Regions from separate parts of the Lysinibacillus sp. NPDC093692 genome, predicted to be linked through region 3. Evidence: riboswitches for the same ligand, from Rfam matches in the RefSeq annotation. Region 3 holds a riboswitch; each other region holds the start of a gene.
What was found. Region 3 has a riboswitch for cobalamin ahead of ACQKN4_RS17310 (ribonucleoside-diphosphate reductase subunit alpha). Riboswitches for the same ligand answer to the same signal wherever they lie in the genome.

Region 1: linked by a shared signal. The riboswitch ahead of ACQKN4_RS11940 ((2Fe-2S) ferredoxin domain-containing protein) and the one ahead of ACQKN4_RS17310 (ribonucleoside-diphosphate reductase subunit alpha) in region 3 are both predicted to bind cobalamin.
Region 2: linked by a shared signal. The riboswitch ahead of ACQKN4_RS19825 (ABC transporter substrate-binding protein) and the one ahead of ACQKN4_RS17310 (ribonucleoside-diphosphate reductase subunit alpha) in region 3 are both predicted to bind cobalamin.

What each region holds. Positions count from the first base shown of each region.
Region 1 is NZ_JBNNUW010000009.1:103,329-108,484, forward strand. Features, by position in the region: gene ACQKN4_RS11930 (sirohydrochlorin chelatase) at 1-833, opposite strand, end outside; gene cobJ (precorrin-3B C(17)-methyltransferase) at 848-2,518, opposite strand; gene ACQKN4_RS11940 ((2Fe-2S) ferredoxin domain-containing protein) at 2,523-2,894, opposite strand; cobalamin riboswitch at 3,034-3,216, opposite strand; cobalamin riboswitch at 3,442-3,626, shown strand; gene ACQKN4_RS11945 (energy-coupling factor ABC transporter permease) at 3,774-4,520, shown strand; gene ACQKN4_RS11950 (energy-coupling factor ABC transporter substrate-binding protein) at 4,522-4,794, shown strand; gene cbiQ (cobalt ECF transporter T component CbiQ) at 4,798-5,156, shown strand, end outside.
Region 2 is NZ_JBNNUW010000022.1:42,695-47,850, forward strand. Features, by position in the region: gene ACQKN4_RS19815 (LacI family DNA-binding transcriptional regulator) at 1-656, opposite strand, end outside; gene ACQKN4_RS19820 (precorrin-3B methylase) at 1,138-1,803, opposite strand; gene ACQKN4_RS19825 (ABC transporter substrate-binding protein) at 1,865-2,860, opposite strand; cobalamin riboswitch at 3,038-3,224, opposite strand; gene ACQKN4_RS19830 (elongation factor G) at 3,365-5,156, shown strand, end outside.
Region 3 is NZ_JBNNUW010000017.1:54,492-59,647, forward strand. Features, by position in the region: gene ACQKN4_RS17305 (ribonucleotide-diphosphate reductase subunit beta) at 1-415, opposite strand, end outside; gene ACQKN4_RS17310 (ribonucleoside-diphosphate reductase subunit alpha) at 428-2,641, opposite strand; cobalamin riboswitch at 2,804-2,991, opposite strand; gene ACQKN4_RS17315 (hypothetical protein) at 3,102-3,785, opposite strand; gene ACQKN4_RS17320 (ECF transporter S component) at 3,782-4,276, opposite strand; gene ACQKN4_RS17325 (bifunctional adenosylcobinamide kinase/adenosylcobinamide-phosphate guanylyltransferase) at 4,615-5,007, opposite strand; gene ACQKN4_RS17330 (histidine phosphatase family protein) at 4,956-5,156, opposite strand, start outside.

The DNA.
Region 1 (5,156 bases), on a different contig from region 3:
TCATGGTGGTGATGATGATGCGCATGTCCATGTACTGCCGCATAAGCACGATAGTTCTCTAAATCTTGCATACCTGTTGATGTACCATTCACAGCTTGTTCAATTCGCTCTAATAACACATTTTGTAAACGCTCATGATAGCCAAAATAGTTGGCAATTTGAATATCACAGTCAGGATATTTTTCGTTAAATTGCTTACACATCCCATTCATTCGTTCCATTAAGATACCCGTGAATAAAAAGTACGGTAGCATAATGATTTTTTTAGCACCAAGCTTCACACAGCGCTCAATTCCTTCTTCAACACGAGGATCTGTAACCCCCATAAATGCGCTTTCTACATATTGAACCGGGAGTTTCTCCCATAACAGGCGTGTAATTTTATAAAAATCACCATTTGCATATGGGTCACTGCCGCCTCGTGCAATTAATAAAACCGCGGTATCTTTATGTTCTTCTTCAGCATTAAAGCCTATTTCTGCTAAACGATCTTCTAAAATCGCAAATATTTCTTCATGGATACCGATTGTTTGACCATATGTGAACGTAATATTTGGATAATGCTCACGCGCATGTTCGATTTCTGCTGGAATATGCATTTTTGAATGTCCAGCATGAAGAAGAATAATCGGAATAACATGCACCTCTGTAGCGCCCTTCTTCACACAGTTCGTAATACCTTCTTCAATGTTCGGCGAGGCAAACTCTAAAAAACATGTTTCTACTAAAAAATTCTCATCAATACGAGGTTTCATTTGCTCGATAAACGTGCGTACCTCTTCATTTCCTGCTTCTAAACGGCTCCCGTGGCCGACAAATAAAATTGCTTTCATCTCATTACCCCTCACTAGTCGCCGCATGGAGCTGGCTCAACTTTTATTTTTGAAGACATATCCTGATACGTAAAATGTAGGATCTTTTTCACACGCTTGAAGTATTTAAACAAACGTTCATTTGGATGTGCATTTGCTTTATATTCTTCGATAATGTCGGTAATAAGCGGTATTAGCTGTTCAGGCTCTAATCCTTCAACAACAGGCTGAGCCGCATGTGCTGTCCGACCAACCGGCTTGGCACCAATAAAAACATCGAATTTACTTTTACGATAAACAATGCCAATATCATCAAATACGGCTCGATAACACGCCATACCACAGCCATTAAAACCAATATTCAATGTTTTCGGTAACGATATACCACCAAGCTTTTCTTGAATCTCTTCCGCATATGGAATCGAATCAGTTTTTTCTCCATAACAGAAATCACAAGCCTTTAACGAAAGTACGTCACCAATTGGTGTTAGTAAAAAGCCTACTTCGCGAAGCTTTGCTGTAATCTCTCCTGGCTCGGACGTAGGAATTTTCAAATGAATTTGGTGGTCTGGTGTATACTCCATCGTTCCTTCCTCACCAACTACCTCAGCTAATGTCATCATTTGTTGAGGAGTAAAAAACTTATTGGCTACCCCAGGACTAACAGCTAATTCAAAAACCGATTCGATTTTTTGTTGAACGAGCTTAGGTGTTACTTTCACAGCGCTAGTTCCCTTCACCTTTGCCAGAGCTGCTGTTGCCATTTCAAGCGATGACTTTTTAGGCTTTGGTTGTGATGTTATAGCTAAACTGGGCTTTATACGATTGGCATTCGGATCTGTTGCAAAATCATTTCGCGCTGCCCCAGTTTCTTGATTCATTGCCCATGGTTCATTTTCTTCCTTCAGTCGTTGATGTGGTCGTAACGGCTGTTTTTCTTCTCCAAGTGTATATTTACGCTGATAACCACGTGGTGTAATCATTTTATTGTCATAGAAAAATGTTGATGAATTCCCGATAATAACGGTTGTTAACATGCCGATATCATGTTCAAGCATTTCTGCTAAAGTCGTCATCGTAATTTCCTGACGGTCACGATACGCGCTTTTCACAAGGCCAACCGGTGTATCGGGCGAACGATATTCTAATAAAATTCGTTGAGCCTCTACGATTTGTCTCGTACGACGTCCACTTTTTGGGTTATAAAGCGCAATAACAAAATCCGCCATTGCCGCTGCTTCTACCCGCTTAGCAATTAAATTCCAAGGTGTTAAGTGGTCACTCAAACTAATAGTACAAGCGTCGTGCATAATAGGAGCACCTAGTAAACTTGCACACGAATTAATAGCAGAAATACCTGGAACAATTTCTACTTCGATACCAGTGGCTTCCGTCCAGCCTAGCTCGATTAATACTTCATACACTAATCCTGCCATCCCATAAACACCGGCATCACCACTAGAAATAACCGATACGATACTTCCAGCCTCTGCTTGACGTACAGCTTCCTGTGCACGTGAAACTTCCTCTGTCATACCAGTACTAATAATCGACTTTGCACTAACTAAATCTTGAATAAGCTCAACATAGGTTTTATAACCAATAATCATATGACTTTGTTGTAGTGCCTCTACAGCACGAGTCGTAATATGTTTAAAGTCTCCAGGGCCAAAGCCAACTACGAAAATCTTACCTTTTTGCGCCATTTTGCTACCCCTCTTTCACCTTTTCAATACCTTTAATGGCTGTTGTTTGTGCTGTACGCTGTAAAGATCCTTCACGTAAAGTAAAGACATGCTCATTATGTAAAGATTCATGATTTAAATCTTGTACGAGTGCCTTCGCATGCTCTGTTGTCGGCACGCGGTACCAATTCCCTTGAGGATAAGCAATGACAACACAAGCATCTTTACACCTACCATTACAGCGAGTCCTTGTCGTATGTATTTCCTTATCAAGTTCCAGTACCTGTATTTCATCACGAATTGCCTGAGTAATGTCCTCAGCATCTTTTTTCATACAGCTACTACCATTGCATATAAAAAGATGTGTTTTCATCCCTTCTAAATTCCAAGTTGTCATAGTTTTTCTCCCCTCATTTGCTTTTAGGAAAAAGAAAAACCTTTACTCTAGACGAAGAGTAAAGGTTTAGTAGAAGCCAAATAAAAACGAATATATACAGGTACTCGCTCTCGCTTCAACTTCTCCCTCCGAAAAGTTTGCATGCATTATCACATAAGCAGGTTTCCTGACTTAAGCTTCCTTTTACTTTCGCGCCTTCCTAGTTCTCACTAGTGGCATCCGCGATTTCATCAGCTATTACAGTAGCGGGGGCTGTATCGGATTCTCACCGATTTCCCTATTATCTTGAAAATATTCAAGCACTTATGGATGTTTTATATGAATTTATTTTTTTTGTAAAATTAAAAACTGTTTCTATCATAGCTTATTTTTTTAAAATTTCAATATTTCTTTCTAAATTTGTGACATTTTCAGTAATTTTTTAATGAAAAATATGACATTCCTTTTCTATTTATCCGAATTTTCGACATAGACACTCAATTAAAAATTTTTTCTTAAAAAGTATAGCATATATATGGAAATTCATGTTACACTTTGTCGTGAAATCACAACTTCATCTTTTTTCGGTGCGAATTGTTCATCATTTCGCTTAAAAGGGAAGCCGGTTTAAGTCCGGCGCGGTCCCGCCACTGTACTAGGGAGTTTTATAGATAATGTCACTGTCCAAAGGATGGGAAGGCCTATAAAACGTTGAACTAAAGCCAGGAGACCTGCCGAAAAATATGTGATCGTTTGAACCTACGAGGATAGGTGTGCGGCTGAGCAAATTAGAATTTTATTTGCATTTTTAGCTATGCACTTTTCCACAATTGGAGAAGTGCTTTTTTGATTTCGTATCGCATACTATTCGAACTATTTTAATGTGAGGAGGAGAAATTTTTGAAATTCTCAGGTTGGAAGCTTAGTTATTTCTTATTGGCATTTTTATTCGTACCAGACCGTGCATTTGCGATGCACATTATGGAGGGCTTTTTGCCAATTGAATGGGCGATTTTTTGGTGGGTCTTATCGATTCCGTTTATTATTTTAGGATTACGTTCTATTCGTAAAACTATTGATGAAAATCCTGAAACAAAAATGATTTTAGGCCTATCTGGTGCCTTTGCCTTTGTACTATCAGCTTTAAAAATCCCTTCTGTAACAGGTAGTTGTTCACATCCGACAGGGGTTGGTCTTGGGACAGTTCTTTTTGGACCATTAGCGATGAGCGTTATCGGAACAATCGTATTATTATTCCAATCTTTACTTTTAGCACATGGTGGGCTGACAACTTTAGGTGCTAATGCCTTTTCTATGGCAATTGCTGGTCCTATTATTGCTTATTATGTTTTTAAGGGTTCTCAAAAAATGGGATTATCATTTTCAGTAGCCGTCTTTTTAGCAGCAATGCTTGGTGACTTAGGTACATATATTGTCACTTCTGTACAATTAGCGCTTGCCTTCCCTTCTGAGGTCGGAGGCTTTATGACTTCATTCACAAAGTTTGCTAGTATTTTTGCGTTCACGCAAATTCCTCTTGCTGTTAGTGAAGGCATTTTAACAGTGATCGTTATGAATTTCTTGAAAAAATACAATGTGAGTGAATTAAAAGCTTTACGCGTTTTCTCGGCAAAGGAGGCTCACTAACATGAAAAAAAATTTACTGCTCTTAGCAATTGTTGTGTTGTTAGCAATCATTCCCCTCTTCATTCAAAAAGGCGCAGATTTTGAAGGTGCTGATGGTGAAGCGGAGGCAGCAATTGGTGAAATAGATGCTAACTACGAGCCTTGGTTTGAAAGCTTATGGGAGCCACCAAGTGGTGAAATAGAAAGCTTATTATTCGCACTACAAGCTGCTATTGGAGCCGGATTTATTGGCTATTTCATCGGCTTAATGCGTGGTAAACATAAAGAGGGATAAGTGATGTTACTCATTGATAAGTATGCTTATATGAATAAACTAGCGTCTGTTCATCCGCTGGAAAAAATGACGTTATCCCTAGGTTTGCTTTTATTGTCGCTTATCATGAGAGATGAACGAATTTCACTCATTACATTTATTGTGATGAGTGCTTTTATCATTTTAGGTGCAAAAATCCCAGCTAAATATTACGCAAAATTACTATTGCTACCCGGATTTTTTTTACTTTCGAGTCTAGCATCCATTTTAATTTCTATAGCGCCAGCAACAAGCACACTACCTCCAACTATTTGGTCATTTTCTTTTCATCATTGGACAATATTTGTTGGCAGTACGAGCTTAGTGACAGCGCAACAGCTTTT
Region 2 (5,156 bases), on a different contig from region 3:
ATAATATGCGATGGCAATAGTTCAACACCTGATTCCGCCAACGCTCTTTTGAAACCCTCTAAACGTTCATTAGTCAAAGAAATAGACTTTGGTCCAATAATGCACGCTATCTTTCTATGTCCCAGTTCTGTTAAATGTTTTCCTGCTAAATATCCACCTTTATCATTATCTAAAAAAACACTGGCATGATTTTTTTCATTTTTTCCCCTATCAACGAGAACGAAAGGAATTTTTGCACGCGATAATTGCTCTTCATCCAAAGACTCCAAAGAATCTTTTGCAGAAAAAATGATTCCATCTACCTGTTGTTCTTCTAATAGTCGCAAATATCGCTTCTCTTTATCAGAATGATCATCGGAATTACAGATGATTAAACTATATTCTCTTTCATTCGCTTCATCTTCCACCCCCCGACATAATTCCGGAAAATAAGGGTTAGAAATGTTCGGAATAATTAACCCAAATATTTTCGATCGCTTCGTAACAAGACCACGAGCAAATTGGTTAGGCTGGAAATCTACCTCCTCCATAACTTTTAGTACCTTTTCACGTGTCTTTGGAGACATTCCCTCTTCTTTTTCATTCAACACTCGAGAAACAGTAGTAATGGAAACACCTGCTTGTTTCGCAATGTCTTTAATGGTCCATCGTCTCACAATCTTCACCTACTATTACTATAAAATCACATTTTAAGAAAACGTTTTACGAAAACGTTTTCTCAACTACCATATCATGACATAGTCAAATTGTCATTATTATTTCTGAATAATCAGAAAATAACAAACACAAGCCTTGTTATGATTTTTTCCTAAACGCTCCCTACTGGAATACATGGTCTGAAATGATAAAGTTATCCAATACTATGTAGAACGAGTAACACTATCTCTATGAAATCGAAACAACTCAACAATATTTTTTGTAAATAAAGAAGTTGGGGCGAAACTTAAACAGCGCAAGAAATCAATTTTTATAATGATAATTTCTTGCGCTTTTAAAAATTTTAGTTTTCTTATGCCCTAGCCTCTTAAGTAAGTCAATTTGATATGTTAATGATAAAATGCTTCTAGCTTTCTATCATCACGCGAAACGGCTTAGCAGACGCAATCAGTCGCTACGAGCCCACATTACGATAATTAGTCAGCTTAAATCCTTCCAATAATCAGCAGAATTTGTTCTGCGATGAAATTTATAAAAAGGTTCATTCGGACGAGCATGTTCCTTATAAAGTTCAATGATTTGCTTTAAAAAGCCTTCAATAAGCTCTACTCCTACCTTTTTCGCAAAGAGTGTCCCGGCTGTTGCATTCGCTCCCATCGGTACTGCTCCTAAATAGACATCAAAGCTATCCTTTTGATAAACAAGCCCAATATCATCATATACCGCATTATAACAGGCAGAGGCACAGCCATTAACGTTTACACGTAACCTTGTAGGGACAGTGATTCCTTCTAATGAATGATATAGCTTTTCTGTAATTGGTGCTGCCTCCATCTTGTCACCATCACAAAAATCACACGCTTTCATCGCTACAATTGGCCCTTGCTTTGCCACGTAAAGGCCAGCATCTTCTAGCTCCTCAATCTTCTTTTCAACTTCTACTGTTGAGATAGATAATAATATGCTATAAGAGGCAGAGTATTTTATGGCACCAGTTTCCCCTATAACCTTTGCCATTGTTTGGAATTGTGCAGGGGTATAATGTTTATTAATAATGCCTGGGCTTACGGCAAGGCGAGTAAAATCCCCATTATTGTTTAACTTTTCGAAGGTTTTGTCCGGTATATTCGAACGGAATGCATTCATAAATACTTCTCCTTATGAAAAAGGAGCTAGCCAATTGCTAGCCCCCAATTTATTGGATAGCTTAAAAGTTCTCAGGATAGAAGCCTTTCGCCAAAATTTGAATGGCTTCTGCAGCACGTACTCCTTCAGACGCGGCAGAAAGTGGTAGGATCACAAAGCGTTCGTTTTTGACCGCTTCCATTTCCTTCAAGGCTGGATCATTTTTCAAAAAATTTATTTTTGCTTTCGCTGATGTTTCTCCGTAATCTATGACAACTACGACTGCTGGATTACGTTCTACCGCATCTTCTTTGGACACCGTAGTCCAGCCTGATTCTACATCACCAAAAATATTTTTACCGCCGGCCATCGTAACAAGTTCATTCATAATGTTTTGTCCTGCAGTGAAGACTTCTTTATCACCACTATCAAACACTAGAACAGGCAGGTCTTCTCCATCTTGCGGTAATTTTGCACGGATATCCTCTACATCCTTTGTCATTTTTTCTATTAGTGCTTCTCCATGATCTTCAACACGGAAAATTTTTGCGATATTTCGAATATCTGCGAAAATATCGTCTAAAGTTGGTTTCGTCATGATTGAGGCTGTATGTAAATAAGTGTGAATGCCTAATGTTTCAAGCTCTTCTTGTGTACCAACACCTTTCTCTCCAAAGGCGCTTTTCCAACCACCAAATAAAAAATCTGCTTCTGCATCAATAACCTGCTCTTTTGTAGGATACTGTTTTGCTAACACAGGCACTTTATCGTAGGCCACTTGTAGGGGCTCATAAATTTTGTCATCTAAGTACGCCGTCCCTACCATTGAATCTTCTAGCTCTAAAGCCAACATAATTTCTGTCACGTGCTGATTTAAGCTAATCGCTTTTTTGGGGGCTTCCTTATATACTTGCGTCGTTCCATTATTTTCTATCGTTATGTCTGACTTTTCAGCTTGTGAAGGCTCTACCTTCTCAGCTTGTGTAGCAGATTCTTGTTTGTCCTTTTCACTACATGCACCCAATATAGCTACCAATGCGATCGCAAAGACTAGCCATAAGCTTTTCCATTTCTTCATGTCCTCTTCTCCTTTGATGTTAAATATATAGTAAGAAATCGTTTAGACTCCTTTGCTACCTGGTAGCGATTCTAGAAAAGGGCATAAAAAAACCCCCTTGTTTCCAAGAGGTTAGCATAGCAAAAGAAAGGTTTTTCAACCTGTTCACTATCCCCATCCTCGTGGATTCAGTAATAAATAAATAAATAAATATTGGCAGGTATCCTGGCTTAGGTTCATCATCTATACGCCTTCCCATAGCGTGGCTACAGTGGCATCTTGTATAGACTCCCCATTTACAGTTGCGGGACAGCATCGGATTTGCACCGATTTCCCTTTTAAGCAAATAACAAAGGTCATTTACACCAATACGTCGTTTTTATTTTGTTGAATATATTGATTGACAGTAGATTCACAATCATACATATATTAACACTATTGCGACATAAACACTATATGAAATATTTTTTATACCAATTCTGTTACAATGTTGTTAAATGAATGAATAGAAACGAGGATCTTTTTATGCATGTAACAATTGGAGTACTTGCTCACGTGGATGCCGGTAAAACAACATTTTCTGAGCAGTTACTATTTCATACAAACAGTATTCAAGCCCGTGGACGAGTGGATCACCAGGACACATTTCTAGATAATCATGAGCTGGAGCGTCAGCGAGGCATTACAATTTTTGCGGAGCAAGGCCGCATGACGCTTGGAAATGATACATATACGTTAATCGATACACCTGGGCACGTCGATTTCTCTCCAGAGATGGAGCGTGCCATTCGGGTTATGGATTATGCCATCATTATTGTTAGTGCTGTCGAAGGAATACAAGGTCATACTGAAACAGTGTGGCAACTTTTACGCCAATATCACGTTCCAACCTTCTTTTTTATTAACAAAATTGATCGTGAAGGAGCAAATGTTGAAGCCGTAATGGCTGCGCTTCAAAAGGATTGCTCTGCAGATGTTCTATTCGTAGACGAACCGCTCTGTTCCGACTATGTTTCAAACGACATAATGGAGTGGCTTGCCGAACGTGATGAACATCTTCTCGATGCTTTTCTCAATGAAACATTAGATAGCTCTAGCTGCCTTATTCATTTATCTCAGATGATTAAACAGGAAAAGGCCTTTTTGTGCTTTTCTGGCTCTGCCTTAAAAGATAGTGGAATAAAGGAATTCCTAACACAGTTCCCCCTCCTAACAGAGACACAATTTAATAACAATGCTCCGTTTCAAGGTGAGGTGTTTAAAATTCGTCATGATGGACATCAACGCTTAACTTTTATCAAAGCTTTGCAAGGAACGTTACATGTCCGTGATGAACTTTCATTTGGAGACGTGACTGAAAAAGTGACCGAGATTCGACTATACAATGGCAGCCGGTATGAAACTTCTCAAGAGGTAGAGGCTGGGGAGATTTTCGCAGTAAAAGGGATTAGTCAAGCAAACATCGGCGATATCATTGGTTGTTCGAGTAATTCTCAGCCCTTTGAGTTAGTACCAACTTTACAGGCAAAAGTACATTATGAAGGCGCTCAGCATATAAAGGACGTGTTAAAAACTTTCCGTATTCTTGAAGCAGAAGAACCTTCATTACGTGTACTATGGCATGAAAAATTTCAAGAAATTCATGTACATATTATGGGTGTCATCCAACTCGAGGTTCTTATCGAAGTGCTTCATGATCGATTCTCGCTAGATATTTCATTTAGCGAACCACAGATTTTATATATGGAAACGATCGCCACAACGGTGACAGGTTACGGCCATTTCGAGCCCTTAAAGCATTACGCAGAAGTCCATTTATTGATGGAGCCAAATACTCGCGGCACCGGCAATACATTTATCAATGCATGCCATGCCGATGATTTATCAATTGGACATCAACGACTCATTGAAAAACATTTATTCGAGCGCGATCACCATGGTCTCTTAACCGGTTTTCCAGTTACAGATATTCGCTTCACACTCTTAACAGGACGCGCACATAATAAACATACTGAAGGTGGCGATTTCCGTGAAGCAACATTCCGTGCATTACGACAAGGGCTCGAACAAGCAGAAAATGTATTACTAGAACCGTACTACCGCTTTAAACTTAAAGCTCCTAGTGATTTCATCGGCCGCATGATGACCGACATTCAGCAAGTTGCCGGTACATTTGACACACCAATAATAACTGAACATGATGCGATTGTAACCGGCCGAGCCCCTGTCTCAACATTTATGAGCTACAGTACAACCTTTGCCGCCTACACCAATGGGAAGGGCGTACTTTCCCTACAATTTGATGGCTACGATATGT
Region 3 (5,156 bases):
CCTGCTCGTCTTTGTTCACAATACTTGATAGCACGTAAGAATAAGAGTGATTATGAATTACCTCTTGTTGCGCTAAAATAATCATTAATGCATTTAAGCTTGAATCTGTTAAATAATCCGCTACTTTCCCCGCAAAATCAGTTTGCACACTGTCTAATAGTGCTAGTAAGCCAATGATTTTTAAAAAGGATTCCTGTTCATCTGCTGATAGCTGTGGAAACTGCTTAACATCATTGCTCATATTAATTTCAAACGGAGTCCAGAAGTTACCTAGCATTTTTTTATATTTAGGATAAGCCCAGCTAAAACGCACATCGTCCCAGTTTAAAATGTTAGAAGAACGTCCGTTCACAATACCTGTTGAACGGTTTGGTGCTTCTTTATCCATAATTTGTCGTTTTGTAATAGTTGTCATTGTTACTTCCCCCTAGCTCGCGCAAGACTCACATTCTAGCAATTCTACAGATGTTGAGCGTACATAATATGTCGTTTTCACACCGCTCGCCCATGCATTCATATGCAATGCTAGTAATTCTTTTGCCTTAATCGTATTTTGAACGTATAAATTAAGTGAAATGCCTTGGTCGATATGACGTGCTCGTGCAGCATTTTGCTTGATTGTCCAATTTTGATCGATGAAATAAGCAGATTTATAATACCAAGTCGTCACAGGTGATAGATCTGGTACTGTTACTGGAATTTTGTAATCCTTCTTCTCTTCTGAATAACTCTTTTGGAAAATAGGATCGATCGTAGCCGTACTACCCGCTAAAATAGATGTTGATGAGTTCGGTGCAACCGCCATGACGTAGCCGTTACGCATTCCTTTTTCAGCAACCGCCGCGCGTAACTCATTCCATTTATGACTGTCGTAGCCACGTTTGTCAAAATACGCACCAGTATGCCAATCCGAGCCTTCAAATAATGGGTAGGCTCCTTTTTCACATGCTAAATTGTTAGAAGCGCGAATTGTTAAATACGCAATTTCCTCATATAGCTTGTCCGCAAATTCTACAGCTTCCTCAGACTCCCATTGAATTTCTTTCAAAGCTAATAAATGATGCCAGCCAAATGTTCCAAGTCCAATGCCACGGTAGCGTAAGTTCGTACGCTCTGCTTGTTTAACTGGAATTGTATTTAAAGCAATAACATTATCTAACATACGTACTTGAACCGGGATTAATCGTTCTAAAACACCAGCCGGTACAGCTCTGCCTAGATTGATAGATGATAAGTTACATACAACGAAATCGCCAGGTTTGCGACGTGTTACGATGACATCATCTTCTAGAGTAATAGACTCGAACTCAGTTGCTGACATATTTTGAAAAATCTCTGTGCACAGGTTCGAACTATAAATCATTCCCTCATGCTTATTCGGATTCATACGATTTACTTCATCTCGATAGAACATAAACGGTACGCCTGTTTCAAGCTGCGAGCGCATAATACGCTTCATAATATCAATCGCTGGCACGACTTCACGACTTAATAATGGATTCGCAATACATTCTGCATATTTAGTACGGAAAGTGCCATCACCCTTTTTCTCATCGTAGAAATCCTCTAGTGAAAAGCCCATAACTTCTCGTACTTCATGTGGGTCAAATAAATGCCATTCCCCACGTTCTTCAACCGTTTCCATAAATAAATCCGGTAAGCATAGCCCTGTGAAAATATCATGGGCACGTAAACGCTCATCACCATTGTTTAAGCGTAAATCTAAAAACGTAAAGACGTCTTTGTGCCAAACATCTAAATAAACAGCAATAGCTCCTTGACGTTGACCTAGCTGATCGACTGAAACCGCCGTATTATTAAGCTGTTTAATCCATGGTAAAACACCACTTGATGCACCTTTAAAGCCTTTAATGGATGAGCCTCGGCTACGAATTTTGCCCATGTAAACACCAATACCACCACCGTATTTCGATAATGTAGCGACATCTGTATTCGTGTCATAAATACTTTGTAAACTATCATCTACTGTATCGATAAAGCAGCTAGATAGCTGGCCATGTGTTTTACCTGCATTCGATAATGTAGGTGTTGCCACAGTCATATATAAATTACTCATTGCCCAGTAAGATTCACGTACTTTTTCTAAACGATTTTCTGTTTCATCTTGCATAAGGGTCATCGCAATGACCATCCATCGTTCCTGTGGTAGCTCTACTGGTGTTTTTGTGTAATCACGGACTACATAGCGGTCCATTAATGTTTTTAAGCCAATATACGTAAACAATTCATCTCGACTTGATTCTAAATAGGAAGCGAGTTCTTGAAGATCCTGCTCACTATATTTTGTTGTTAAACTTTCATGATACAAACCAGCTTCTGTATAGCGTGCTAATTGTTCTGGGAAACCTTTATAAACATCTTGCACTGAAACGCCACGGCGCATTGCAAATTGATCATACAGTTTTTCTAAATAAATTTGAGCTGCGACAAATGTCCAGTATGGCTCCTCTTCATCAATCAGGCTAAGCGTTTGTAAAATCATCGCATCCGCCCATGCTTCAAATGTTGCATTGTCGTTTTTTCGTAGCCATCGATCCGATAATCTTACAAAACTTTCGATTTCTTCCTCCGTATAACTTTTCTTGAGCTTAGCAATTTGCTGTTCGATTTGAATTGTCATGTATACATTCTCTCCCTTTCTTTCTCCACCAACACAAAAAGCGATCACGCAACATTTATCGGTTACGTGATCGCAGTAAAATCGGAAATGGAAATGAAGGACATGCACACTAAGAAGTGGACAAATCTCTCGCCTCCACTTCTCAATCCCCGAAGAATGTGTTGCTGTCTTGAACAAATCGGCAGGTCTCCTGGCTCATGCTTCCTCCAAATGATGGCCTTCCCGTTCTTTACAGTGGCCTATTCATCATTTGTCAGCACTTACAGTTGCGGGGACAGCTTCGGCCTAAGATGACTCTTTTCCGAATTCCCTTTTAAACCATATTTGGTACCGCTCGTCCAAAATACTATATATTGTGTTTTAACTCCTAAACAAATCTAACATATAGTGTTTATAGTTGCAATAGGCGTTTTGCCCCTTGAATTTTTTTAAGTGTTACTTTTTCTCGAAGCAAGCCCGATTACAATGCAGTTTTACGTAGTTTTTCAAAATTTCTAGGAAAATATTTTTGTACTTGCTGCTCTTTTTCTGGATCAATTCCTAGCAAAACTACTGCACATGGACCAGCCGATTTCTCAACATCTAATGAACTTTTGACCTGTTGCTCGCCAAAAAGTCGGGTAAATTCTGCTTGTAGACCTTTTGATCCAACTGGCCATACTTGCTGCATGATTCCCTCTTTCCACGCTTGAAAAATAGGGTCCAGCTGTGCGACATCTTCAGGCTGTGCAAGGATTTCATTGCCTACAAGCGGCAGACCATATGTGTACCAACTTAGCTGCTCATGCTTAGTAGCTGTCCGTTTCTGCTGCTCCCCAAGCATCGTTATTGACAAACCTGATTGTAAAGTTGGCATATTGGTCTCTGAACTACCGTCTATTTGCGGACAAAAAAGACCAGCCTCATCAAAAACCTGCTGAATGCCTGCAACATAACGAGACCATGCAGCATCCCCTGAAAAATTAGCAAGTAAAATATGCCTTGGTAAAGCATTTGCAGCAAGCTGCTCTAAAAATGTAACACGTGCAGTAAAATATGCCGTAAGCTGATCTGGAGCAGACACAACATCTTGTAGCTTTTCGCCAATTGCAGCGGCATTATCGGTTGTCGCAATGAGCTCGCCTATTTTTATTGCATTTCTCAATGTACTCGACCTTCCTTACGCACAAATACCTTCGACAGAACTGGCATCGCCACCGCAACGATCACTAGATTAACTAGTGTTGCCAATGGAAGACTAGTCAATGACGTCCAATAAAATGCCGGACTAATAATAAAGTAAAATGGTATAGGTGCCACGACACCATTTAAAACAAGTGCCACAGGCCATTTCCAGAAATGCATTCCTTTTTTATGCATAACCCCAAAGATCCATACAACGATAAACATTTCCACAGCGATAATTATATGTAGTGGTCCAAAAGGGAAGCCAGTAGTTAAGGCTGAAATAAAATGCCCAATGACTCCTGCAGCACCAGCTAATACTGGCGATAAAAATACAACGCTCAAAAATGCCGGTGCAGAGTCAAGCGCAGCAGTTGTAATAAATGTTGGAATTTTAATGACTGCACCTACTGCACAAATTGCCGCTACCATGGCAGTGAGCGTTAATTTCATTAATTTTTGTCGATCCATCCCATTTCCTCTTTCCGTGAAATTTTTTCATTATAGCGTGTGGGGTTTATTTCCGTTGCGGCTGTGCACTTTGTAGCTGCCGCTTCGCTTTCGCACAGAGCAGAGCTTCCTGGGGGCGTCCGATGAGCCGCTTCGCTTCGCTGCAGGGTCTCGGGCGAACAGAACGTTCGAAGGCGTTATCACCGGACGTGATGCTATTAGCCTTCGTTCCTTTATATCGCTATTCCCCAAGGAGTCGTCTAGCCGTAACGAAGATCAACTTATATACAAAGTATGCGTCTTTGCAAATGTCATCCCCACTTTTTTGAAGAGCCATCTAAATTCTGCAAGACACTAAATCATTTAATTTGTTCCCCAATACCGTACCAAATGCGTACGACTTGTTCGGCTTCAGCAAATAATGCCTGGTACAAACGCCCACATGTATCACGCAATAATCGTGCCTGTTTTTCCATCGGCACAACGCCACGTCCCATATCGGTCACTATTATATACAAGGAACAATTTTCTTCAAGCGACTTTAGTCTTGTTAAAATAGTTCTGACAAGAGGTTCATCATCCTCAAGATTTTGTATTACGAGCCACTTTTCTATGTTTTTTATAACTAGTACATCACAAGTAGGAGCGCCATGAGGTAGAGTACCATCCACTAGCTCAACGTTTTGACCTGCAAGTAATTTCATGACATAGTCGGTTTTTCCACTATAGGCTCCTCCGATAAAGACATGCATCTTGCTCCCTCCTCCCAAGCCTTTCTTGAAAACGTTAAAGAAAACATTTTATCATGCGGTGTTTGATAAGACCAAAAAGGTTGCTCAGTTGGAGCAAAGGCTACGAGAAGCGCTCGAATAACCCCACCATGGACAACGAGATGATACAC